Regions from separate parts of the Streptomyces sp. NPDC049970 genome, predicted to be linked through region 1. Evidence: riboswitches for the same ligand, from Rfam matches in the RefSeq annotation. Region 1 holds a riboswitch; the other holds the start of a gene.
The links. A riboswitch is a leader RNA that binds a small molecule or an ion and turns the genes downstream of it on or off. The one in region 1 is predicted to bind S-adenosylmethionine.
Positions count from the first base shown of each region.

Region 2: it holds a riboswitch for S-adenosylmethionine, as region 1 does, so the genes downstream of both, thrC (threonine synthase) here and AB0I83_RS25665 (aminotransferase class V-fold PLP-dependent enzyme) in region 1, are expected to answer to the same signal.

Region 1 covers NZ_JBFALP010000018.1:14,396-19,884, forward strand. Annotated here, with positions in the region: gene AB0I83_RS25655 (cytochrome bc complex cytochrome b subunit) at 1-1,436, shown strand, start outside; gene trpD (anthranilate phosphoribosyltransferase) at 1,558-2,622, shown strand; SAM riboswitch class IV at 2,708-2,825, shown strand; gene AB0I83_RS25665 (aminotransferase class V-fold PLP-dependent enzyme) at 3,006-4,382, shown strand; gene AB0I83_RS25670 (Lrp/AsnC ligand binding domain-containing protein) at 4,430-4,711, opposite strand; gene AB0I83_RS25675 (rhomboid family intramembrane serine protease) at 4,708-5,454, opposite strand.
Region 2 covers NZ_JBFALP010000016.1:7,861-13,349, forward strand. Annotated here, with positions in the region: gene AB0I83_RS24180 (cold-shock protein) at 182-388, opposite strand; gene AB0I83_RS24185 (MoaD/ThiS family protein) at 858-1,133, opposite strand; gene thrC (threonine synthase) at 1,162-2,460, opposite strand; SAM riboswitch class I at 2,479-2,606, opposite strand; gene AB0I83_RS24195 (glucosyl-3-phosphoglycerate synthase) at 2,760-3,710, shown strand; gene AB0I83_RS24200 (trehalose-6-phosphate synthase) at 3,797-5,179, shown strand; gene otsB (trehalose-phosphatase) at 5,176-5,489, opposite strand, start outside.

The sequences.
Region 1 (5,489 bases):
ACCTGACGCTGTTCTTCCACCCGAGCATGAACGAGGTCGTGTACCACGGCTCGTACGAGCCGATGCAGGGCATCCGGATGTCCGAGGCCTACGCCTCGACGCTGGACATCAGCTTCGACGTCCGCGGTGGTCTGCTGGTCCGGCAGATCCACCACTGGGCAGCGGTGATCTTCCTCGCCGGCATGTTCGTGCACATGTTCCGGGTGTTCTTCACCGGCGCGTACCGCAAGCCGCGTGAGATCAACTGGCTGTTCGGCTTCCTGCTGTTCGTGCTCGGCATGTTCACCGGGTTCACCGGCTACTCCCTCCCGGACGACCTGCTCTCCGGTACGGGTGTGCGCTTCACCCAGGGCGCGATCCTGTCGATGCCCATCGTCGGTACGTACATCTCGATGTTCCTGTTCGGCGGGGAGTTCCCCGGCACGGACATCATCGCGAGGTTCTACTCGATCCACATCCTGCTGCTGCCGGGCATCATGCTCGGGCTCGTGGTCGGCCACCTCATCCTGGTGTTCTTCCACAAGCACACGCAGTTCGCCGGCCCCGGCCGTACGAACAAGAACGTCGTCGGCATGCCCCTGCTGCCGGTGTACATGGCCAAGGCCGGAGGCTTCTTCTTCCTGGTCTTCGGCTTCATCGCGATCATCGCGGCCATCGCCTCGATCAACCCGATCTGGGCGCTCGGCCCCTACCGTCCCGACCAGGTGTCCACGGGCGCCCAGCCGGACTGGTACATGGGATTCGCCGAGGGCTTCGTCCGCGTGATGCCGGGCTGGGAGATCAACCTCTGGGGCCACACGCTGGTCCTGGGCGTGCTCATCCCGCTGGTCCTCTTCGGTGTGATCCTCGGGGCCCTGGCGCTCTACCCGTTCATCGAGTCTTGGATCACCGGGGACAAGCGCGAGCACCACATCCTGGACAAGCCGCGGAACGCCCCGACCCGCACCGGGCTCGGCGTCGCCTGGGTGACGATCTACATCGTCATGCTGATCGGCGGCGGCAACGACATCTTCGCGACCCACTTCCACCTGTCGCTCAACGCGATCAGCTGGTTCGTACGGATCGCCTTCTTCGTCGGCCCGGTCCTGGCGTTCATCGTCACGAAGCGGATCTGCCTCGGCCTCCAGCGCCGCGACAAGGAGAAGGTGCTGCACGGGCGCGAGTCCGGCACCATCAAGCGCCTGCCGCACGGTGAGTTCGTCGAGATCCACGAGCCGCTCGGCCAGGGGCAGCTGCACACGCTCACCGCGCACGAGCAGTACAAGCCGGTCGAGATCGGCCCGACGGTCGACGAGAACGGTGTCGAGCGCAAGCCCTCGGCTCTGCAGAAGCTGCGCGCACGCCTCAGCAAGAGCTACTTCGGCGACGAGAGCCAGATCGCCAAGCCCACCGCCGAGGAGTACAAGGAGATCACCAGCGGCCACGGCCACCACTGATCACCTCAGCTGACCGCCACAGCGCGAGCCCCGTCCATCCGATGGACGGGGCTCTTCGCTGTCTCCGGGCTGGATAGGGTGGAGGCATCTTCTATCGGCTGTGGACCCCCAGGAGCGGACCATGAACGTTGTGACCCCGGACGGCGGCGACAGCGTGGCGGCCCGTACCTGGCCCGGCGTGCTGACCCCCCTCCTGCGCGGCGAGCACCTGGACGCGGACGACACCGCCTGGGCCATGAACCGCATCATGAGCGGCGAGGCGACGGACGTCCAGATCGCCGGGTTCGCGGTCGCGCTGCGGGCCAAGGGCGAGACCGTCGACGAGGTGACCGGACTCGTCCGCGCCATGTACGAGCACGCCCACACCATCGAGGTGCCCGGTCACACGGTCGACATCGTGGGGACCGGCGGCGACATGGCCAAGACGGTCAACATCTCCACCATGTCGGCGATCGTCGTCGCCGGCACGGGCGCGAAGGTCGTCAAGCACGGCAACCGCGCCTCCTCCTCGGCGAGCGGTGCCTCCGACGTGCTGGAGAAGCTCGGGGTCAACCTCGAACTGACGCCGCAGCGCGTCGTCTCCGTCGCCGAGGAAGCCGGTATCACCTTCTGCTTCGCGGTGAAGTTCCACCCAGCCCTCCGGTACGCGGCCAGGGCCCGCAAGGAGCTCGGCACCCAGACCACGTTCAACATCCTGGGGCCGCTCACCAACCCGGCCCGGGTGCGGTCCCAGGCGATCGGCGTCGCCGACCCGAAGATGGCGCCCATCGTGGCCGGGGTGCTGGCGGACCGGGGGAACTCCGCGCTCGTCTTCCGGGGCGACGACGGCCTCGACGAGCTGACCACCACGGCCACCTCCCGGGTGTGGGTCGTCCGTGACGGCACTGTCCGCGAGGAGGCGTTCGACCCGCGTGACGTGGGGCTGGAAGTGGTGCCCGTCGAGGCCCTGCGCGGTGCCGACGCGTCGTACAACGCGGATGTCGCCCGCCGCCTGCTGGCCGGGGAGACCGGTCCCGTGCGGGACGCGGTACTCCTCAACTCGGCAGCCGCCCTGGTCGCGTTGGACCCGGGCGAGGGCACGCTGAACGAGCAGCTCGCCGGGGGGATGCGCCGGGCCGCGGAGGCCATCGACTCGGGCGCGGCGAGGCGTGCGCTGGAGCGCTGGGTGACCGCCAGCAACGCCTGAGGCGCGCACGAGGCGAACAGGGGCGCGGTCCGCATCGCGGACCGCGCCCTTGCGCGTGGCCACGCATATGGCAAGATGCTGCGCAGGTCATGAGTGACAGCGACTACGGCCCCGGCCCGCTGTCCGGCAACCCTCCGTCCGTGGCGGGGTGCCCCGGGTGAAGACCAGGCCGCAGGCAGCGAGGTCTGCGGCAAGCGCGGGCCCCTCGGCGTCGTCGTACGCCACCCCTTGGGGTCCTGGTCCCAGGGAGCCTCTTGTGAGCAAGCGAATGCGATAGGGCACGACGCCCTACTCCGCGCACCTTCTTCTCTCTTCTCCCGCGCCGCCGCGACCTGTCGGATCGCCGGCGCGTGGACTTCGCCTGTCTCTCACGGGAGTTCGCCATGTCTGTCTCCACCGCTGCCGTCGACCAGTCCGTTTGTGCCCCGCTGCCGGTTCTGGGTGCCGATGTCACTGTTCCGCTCGTCACGGGCGGCAGTGTCACCTACGCCGCCCTCGACTACGCGGCCAGCGCCCCGGCCCTGCAGCGGGTCTGGGACGACGTGGCCGCCTACGCCCCGTACTACGGCAGCGTCCACCGCGGCGCCGGATACCTCTCGCAGCTCTCCACCGACCTGTTCGAGACCAGCCGGACCACCGTCGCGGAGTTCCTCGGCTGCCGCGCGGACGACCAGGTGGTCTTCACCCGCTCGACGACCGACTCCCTCAACCTGCTGGCCGCGGCGCTGCCCGCCGACTGCCAGGTCTTCGTGTTCGAGACCGAGCACCACGCCTCACTGCTGCCCTGGCGCGACACCCGGGTGGACTACCTCGACGCCCCGCGCACCCCGGGACAGGCCGTCGAGACCCTGGAGCGGGCACTGGCCGACCGCGACCCCCGCGGTCCGGCGCTGGTCTGCGTCACCGGCGCGTCCAACGTCACCGGTGAACTGTGGCCGGTGAAGGAGCTGGCCGCCGCCGCGCACGCCCACGGGGCCCGGATCGTCCTCGACGCCGCCCAGTTGGCACCCCACCACCCGGTCGACATCGCGGAGCTGGACGTCGACTGGATCGCCTTCTCGGGACACAAGCTGTACGCCCCGTTCGGTTCCGGTGTCCTCGCGGGCCGGGCCGACTGGCTGCGAGACGCGAAGCCCTACCTCGCCGGGGGCGGAGCCTCCCGCAAGGTCGCCCGGCGCACCGACGGCGGTGTGGACGTGGAGTGGCACACCACGGCCGCCCGGCACGAGGCCGGCTCGCCCAACGTCATCGGCGTCTACTCCATCGCCGCCGCCTGCAAGGCCCTGACCGAGGCCGGCTTCGACCGGCTGGTCGAGCGGGAGCAGCAGCTCGTCACCCGGGTACGCGACGGACTGGCCGGCGTCCCCGAGGTGAGGGTGCTCTCGCTGTTCGGCGACGACGCCCCCCGGGTCGGCGTCATCTCCTTCGTGGTCGAGGGATGGAGCAGCTCGCACTTCGCCGCCGCTCTCTCCGCCGAGTACGGCATCGGGGTGCGCGACGGGCTCTTCTGCGCGCACCCGCTGGTCCGGACCCTGCTGGGCAGCGAGCCGCAGGACCCGGGCGAGTGCGGCGCGCCCGATGCCGCACCGGGGGAGAGGTCCCTCAACGCCATCCGGGTGAGCTTCGGCGCCGGCACCCCGGACGAGCACATCGAGCGGTTCCTCGGAGCGGTCCGGGAGCTGGTGAGCTCGGGAGCGCGCTGGGTCTACCGCACCGAGGACGGCCGCTGCGTCCCGGACCGCGGTACCTCGCAGGTCTGATCCGCCCCGGACACGGCTCCGGCCAGGCCGAGGAGCCGTGTCCGGTGTCAGGCGTCGAGGCCGATGGCGAAGGCCGCCTCAAGGTCGTGCTGCGAGTAGGTGCGGAAGGCCACGTGCGTGTCGGTGCCCTCCACTCCCTGGATCTTGCTGATCCGGCCCGGGATGACATCGGCCAGATCGTCGTGCCTGGCCACCCGGACCATGGCGATCAGGTCGTACGTACCGGTGACCGAGAAGACTTCGCTGACGCTGTCCAGCGCGGCAATGGCCTCGGCGATCTCGGGAATCCGGTCCACGCTGGTCTTGATGAGAACGATCGCGGTGATCACGGCTGGCTTTCTCCCTCGGTGGCCGTGGCTGGAGACTTCACTCTAGTACCACCCCGATGGCGTCCCCAGGCGTAGAGGAACCCCGTCGCGAAGCCCGCCACGTGGGCGAGGTACGCCACGCCCGGGCCGCTGCCCGCCCCCTGGGCCGCCAGCCACTGGAGCACGAACCAGAAGACGAGCACGATCCAGGCGGGGAAGCGGAGCGGCAGGAAGAAGAGGAACGGGAAGAGGCTGGTGACCCGGGCCCGGGGGAAGAGGCGGAGGAACGCGCCGAGCACCGCGGAGATCGCCCCCGACGCGCCGACCAGTGTCTGGTCGGAACCCGCGTGCACGACCGCGTAGGCGACCAGGGCGAAGTAGCCGCACGCGAGGTAGAAGAACAGGAACTCGACGCGCCCCATGCGCTCCTCGGCCATCGCGCCGAACACGTAGAGGAAGAGCATGTTGCCGAGCAGGTGCAGCCAGCTGCCGTGCACGAAGAGGGCGGTCAGCGGGGTCAGCGCCGAGTGCGCCGAGCCGTTCAGGAGCTCGCTCGGGATCACCCCCCACCGCTCGAAGTAGCCGGCCTGCGCGGCGAGGAGGGCGTCCCCCTCGCCGTGGGAGGGGTTGAACCCGGAGAGCGGGCTGATCAGGAACACCGCGCAGCACAGCGCCATGAGCCCGTACGTGACCGGGGCTCCGCCGGCCACCGCCCCCAGCCTTCTGGTCCGTTCCCGCCAGTGGACTTCCTGCCGATCGATCACGTACAGAGCATGACGCACCCGGCGGGAACGGGGCA
Region 2 (5,489 bases), on a different contig from region 1:
CAAGCGCCTTCGAGGAAGGCTCGCTGGGAGCGGAGGTCCGGCGACGGGTGGGCGCAGGCGCCCCTGCCCGGATGCGGACGGCCGCGAGGGGGGCGCGCCGACGCACGTAGGGCCCGTATCCCCTGTCGGGAGGTACGGGCCCTACGTGCGTGAGTAGTGTCGTTCGCCGACCGCGCCGAGCTCAGCCGACGGCGAGCTTGACCATGTCCGCCTGCGGCCCCTTCTGGCCCTGCGAGATCTCGAATTCAACTCGCTGACCCTCTTCGAGGGTGCGGTACCCGTCCATCTGGATCGCGCTGTAGTGGACGAAAACATCCGCACCACCGTCGACCGCGATGAAGCCGTACCCCTTCTCCGCGTTGAACCACTTGACGGTGCCCTGAGCCATGGCTAACTCCCCTATAACAGGCCCTTGCACGAGCCCGCACTTCGCGGGCCCGGGTCGGAACTCACCCTCCGACAGGAAGGGCGGCGTGCGCCGGAACGCGTCGACCGCGGCCGAATGTATCTGCCCAACTGCCCTCTGCAACAGGTCAATCGGACGAGAATTCTGGGCACACACGAACGCCCGGACAGTGGGAATCAGTGGCATTCCAGGGCAACTCGGGCCAGGCAAAGGGCACTTACGCCACAAAGAGCCCACACACTTTGGCCACTTCTTGTCGTGACCGGGCGCATTCTCATATGCGGGCGGCACGAGCAGCCAGGGGGGCTTCCCCAACTGTACCGTGCTCAACCATGCAGAATGGCCCCCTCCGCTTCCCGGAGGGGGCCATCGTGTTCGCACTGCGGGGCCGGGGCCGGCCGGTCCGTCACGCTCCGGCTCGCGCACCCGCCGGACACCCGCCGGGAGGGGGTCAGCCTCCGGCGACGGCCGGGATGATCGAGACCCCGGCGCCGTCCGGGGTGGCCGCGTCCAGGCCGCCCTCGAAGCGCACGTCGTCGTCGTTGACGTACACGTTGACGAAGCGGCGCAGCTTGCCCTGGTCGTCCAGCACGCGGGCGCCGATGCCCGGGTGGTTCTTCTCCAGGGACTCGATGACCTCGGAGAGGATCGCACCCTCGGCAGGGACCTCGGCCTGACCGCCCGTGTAGGTGCGGAGGATGGTGGGGATACGGACCTTGACGCTCATGTGGGTGCCTTCCTTCGGTCTCGGGTGGTCAGTTGGCGGCGGCGAGGCCGGCGTCGCGGAACGCGTCCAGGCTGGGCCTGATCGTCGCCGACAGGCCGGTCGTGGGAGCGACCGCGTCGAGCGTCTTCAGCCCGTCACCGGTGTTCAGGACGACGGTGGTCAGGGCCGGGTCGAGCAGACCGTCCTCGATCAGCTTCTTCGTCACGCCGACCGTCACACCGCCCGCGGTCTCCGCGAAGATGCCCTCGGTGCGGGCCAGCAGCTTGATCGCGTCGACGACCTGCTCGTCGTTCACGTCCTCCACGGCCCCGCCGGTGCGCCGCGCGATGTCCAGCACGTACGGGCCGTCGGCCGGGTTCCCGATCGCCAGGGACTTGGCGATGGTCTTCGGCTTCTGGGGCCGCACGACGTCGTGTCCCGCCTTGAAGGCGGTGGAGACCGGTGAGCAGCCCTCCGCCTGGGCGCCGAAGATCTTGTACGGCCTGTCCTCGACGAGACCGAGCCTGATCAGCTCCTGGAGGCCCTTGTCGATCTTCGTGAGCTGCGAGCCGGACGCGATCGGGATGACGATCTGGTCGGGCAGCCGCCAGCCGAGCTGCTCGCAGATCTCGTACGCCAGGGTCTTGGAGCCCTCGCCGTAGTAGGGCCGCAGGTTGACGTTGACGAAGCCCCAGCCCTCGCCGAGCGGGTCGCCGATGAGCTCCGAGCAGAAGCGGTTGACGTCGTCGTAGTTGCCCTCGATGCCGACCAGCTCGCCGCCGTACACCGCGGCCATGACGATCTTGCCCTGCTCCAGGTCGTGCGGGATGAACACGCACGAGCGGAAGCCGGCCCGGGCGGCGGCGGCGCCCACCGCACCGGCGAGGTTGCCGGTGGACGAGCAGGACAGCGTGGTGAAGCCGAAGGCGCGGGCGGCCTCGACGGCGATGGCGACGACACGGTCCTTGAAGGAGTGCGTCGGGTTGCCGGAGTCGTCCTTGACGTAGAGCCCACCGGTCACGCCCAGCTCGCGGGCGAGGTTGTCGGCCTTGACGAGCTTGGTGAAACCGGGGTTGATGTTCGGCTTGTCCGCGACGTCGGCGGGGACGGGAAGCAGCGGCGCGTAGCGCCAGATGTTGTCCGGGCCCTCGGCGATGCGCTTCTTCAGCTCTTCGGGGGAGCCGCTCGGCAGGTCGTACGCCACTTCGAGCGGCCCGAAACAGGACTCGCAGGCGAAAACGGGGCCGAGCTCGAAACGCTCGCCGCATTCGCGACAGGAAAGCGCGGCTGCGGGACCGAGGTCAACGGCGGAGGATTCGGTGTTTGCTGCGACTGTCTGCACGGCCATGATGGCGGAGGCCCTTTCTCCTCATCTTCCTTGCGACGTATTTCGCCACAAGACGGAATTGGCACCTTCCCCACCGTGACCTCTCGGTCGGCAGGAGGGTTGCCGGGACTTCAACGGGCCGTTCCCTCAGTCCCTCTGGATGAGCGCTATGGCACCGGATCATGGATCCGGGCGTTTATTCGCGGACCGACCCCGACATGCGAGGGCCATCCGCGTTGTTCAAGACTGTAACCGAAGCAACGGGCGATCGAGATAGTCGTCCGAACCGCGAGATGGATCACATACAGGGAGTTTCGACCGTGCTGGAAGAGGTGGAGCGCTGGCTGACCAGGCGTTCCTGGTCAGCCGACGACCGGCCGCTCGACCGGCTCACGGCCGCTCGGGCGAGGGATCCGCACCGCTCGCGCGTGAGCGTCGTGCTGCCCGCGCTGAACGAGGAGGCCACGGTCGGCGCGATCGTGGCGGAGATCCGGCGCGAGCTGATGGAGAAGGTCCGGCTCGTCGACGAACTGGTGGTGATCGACTCCGGTTCCACCGACTCCACGGCCGAGGTCGCACGGCGGGCCGGCGCCCGGGTCGTGCACCGGGACTCCGTACTCCCCCGCGTCCCCGCGCTCCCCGGCAAGGGCGAGGTCCTGTGGCGATCACTTCTGGTGACCAGCGGGGAGATCGTCTGCTTCGTCGACGCCGACCTCAAGGACTTCTCCGCCGACTTCGTGTCCGGAATCGTCGGCCCGCTGCTGACCGACCCCACGGTGCAGTTCGTCAAGGCGATGTACGACCGCCCGCTCGGCGAAGCGGCAGGCCAGGGCGGCCGGGTGACCGAACTCGTGGCCCGCCCGCTGCTCAACCTGCACTGGCCGCGACTGGCCGGATTCGTCCAGCCGCTGGGCGGCGAGTACGCGGTACGCCGCTCCCTGCTGGAGCAGCTCCCCTTCCCCGTCGGCTACGGAGTGGAGCTGGGGCTGCTCGTCGACGCACTGCACACCGTGGGCCTGGACGCGCTGGCCCAGGTCGACGTCGGCGTACGCAAGCACCGCCATCAGGACGGCCAGGCACTCGGCCGGATGGCGGCGGCGATCTACCGCACGGCCCAGCTGCGGCTGTCCCGGGGCCCGCTGGTGCGGCCCGAGATCACCCAGTTCGAGCGGGGACCCGGCGGGTTCGTCCCGCGCACCCACGCCGTGGACACGGAGGAGCGGCCGCCGATGCGGGAGATCGCGGAGTACGCGTCCCGGCACGCCGCGTAGCGGTTCCACGCCAGCGGGACCACCGGTCCTGATCTCCGGCCACTCCTCACGTTTGGAGGCTTCCGGAACGGGCTAGGTTCGGGTACATGGTCTCCGAGCACGCTGCCCAGGTCCTCGTCGCGTCCAATCGCGGCCCGGTGTCGTACGCACTGCGAGAGGACGGCGCGCTCGACTCCAAGCGGGGTGGCGGCGGGCTGGTCTCCGGCCTCAGCGCTGTCGACGACAAGCTGTGGGTCTGCGCCGCCCTCGGTGACGGCGACCGCGAGGCGGTACGCCGAGGCGTGTCCGAGCCCGGCGTGCGCATGCTGGACATCGACGCCGGGGTCCACGAGGACGCGTACAACGGCATCGCGAACTCGGTCCTCTGGTTCGTCCACCACATGATCTACCAGACGCCGGTGGAACCCGTCTTCGACGCCGAGTTCCGCCGCCGGTGGGCCTCGTACGAGACGTACAACCGGGCCTTCGCCCGGGCGCTCGCCGAGGAGGCGGGCGAGGGCGCCGCGGTCCTCGTGCAGGACTACCACCTCTCGCTCGTCCCCGGAATGCTCCGCGAGCTGCGCCCCGACCTGCGGATCGGGCACTTCTCGCACACCCCCTGGGCGCCCGTCGACTACTTCCGGCTGCTGCCCGACGACATCGGCGAGCAGCTCCTCAAGGGCATCCTGGGCGCCGACCGCGCCGCGTTCCTGACGCGCCGCTGGGCGGACGCCTTCATCAGCTGCTGCACGCAGATCCTCGGCGGCACCGGCCGCACCCGGATCGGGGTGCACGGACTGGGCGCCGACGCGGACTTCCTGCGCCGCCGCTCCCGTGAGGCGGACGTCGACCAGCGCATGGACATCCTGCGGGACCAGGTCGGCGCGGACCGGCGCACGATCGTGCGGGTGGACCGCACCGAGCTGTCGAAGAACATCGTCCGCGGACTGCACGCCTACCGGGCACTGCTCGAGGAGCGCCCCGAATGGCGCGAGCGCGTGGTGCACGTCGCCTTCGCCTACCCCTCGCGGCAGGACCTCGCGGTGTACCGGGACTACACGGCGGAGGTCCAGCGGGTCGCCGACACGATCAACACGGACTTCGGCACGGAGGACTGGACCCCGGTCCTGCTCCACGTCGACGACGACTTCGCCCGCTCCCTCGCGGCGTACCGGCTGGCCGACGTGGCCCTCGTCAACCCGATCCGCGACGGCATGAACCTGGTCGCCAAGGAGGTCCCGGTCGTCTCGGACCACGGCTGCGCGCTGGTCCTCTCCCGCGACGCGGGGGCGTACGAGGAGCTGGGCGAGGACGCGATCGTGGTCAACCCGTACGACGTGTCGGCCACGGCGGCGGCACTGCACGAGGCGCTGACGATGGATCCCGACGAGCGGGGCGCGCGCTCGAAGCGCCTCGCCGCCGCGGCGACCGCGCTGCCGCCGCAGCAGTGGTTCCTGGAGCAGTTGGACGCGCTGCGGGAGACTCCTTAGGGGCTGTCCGGTGTGAGCTGTCCGGCCAGGGAGCGGAGCAGGGCGGCCACCGCTGCCGGGCCCGGCAGCAACAGGTCGGCGCGCTCGGCGAGTTCGGGGACCTCGGAGCCGCTGCACACCAGGAGGCCGCCGGTGCCCCGGGCGCGGAGCTTCTCCACGGCGGCGTACGCGGCGAGGTCACCGAGGTCGTCGCCCGCGTAGAGCACGGTCTCGGCGCCCGTCTCCCGTACGAACTCCTCCAGCGCAACACCCTTGTCCATGCCAGCGGGCCGCAACTCCAGTACCAGTCGGCCCGGTTCGACGATCAGGC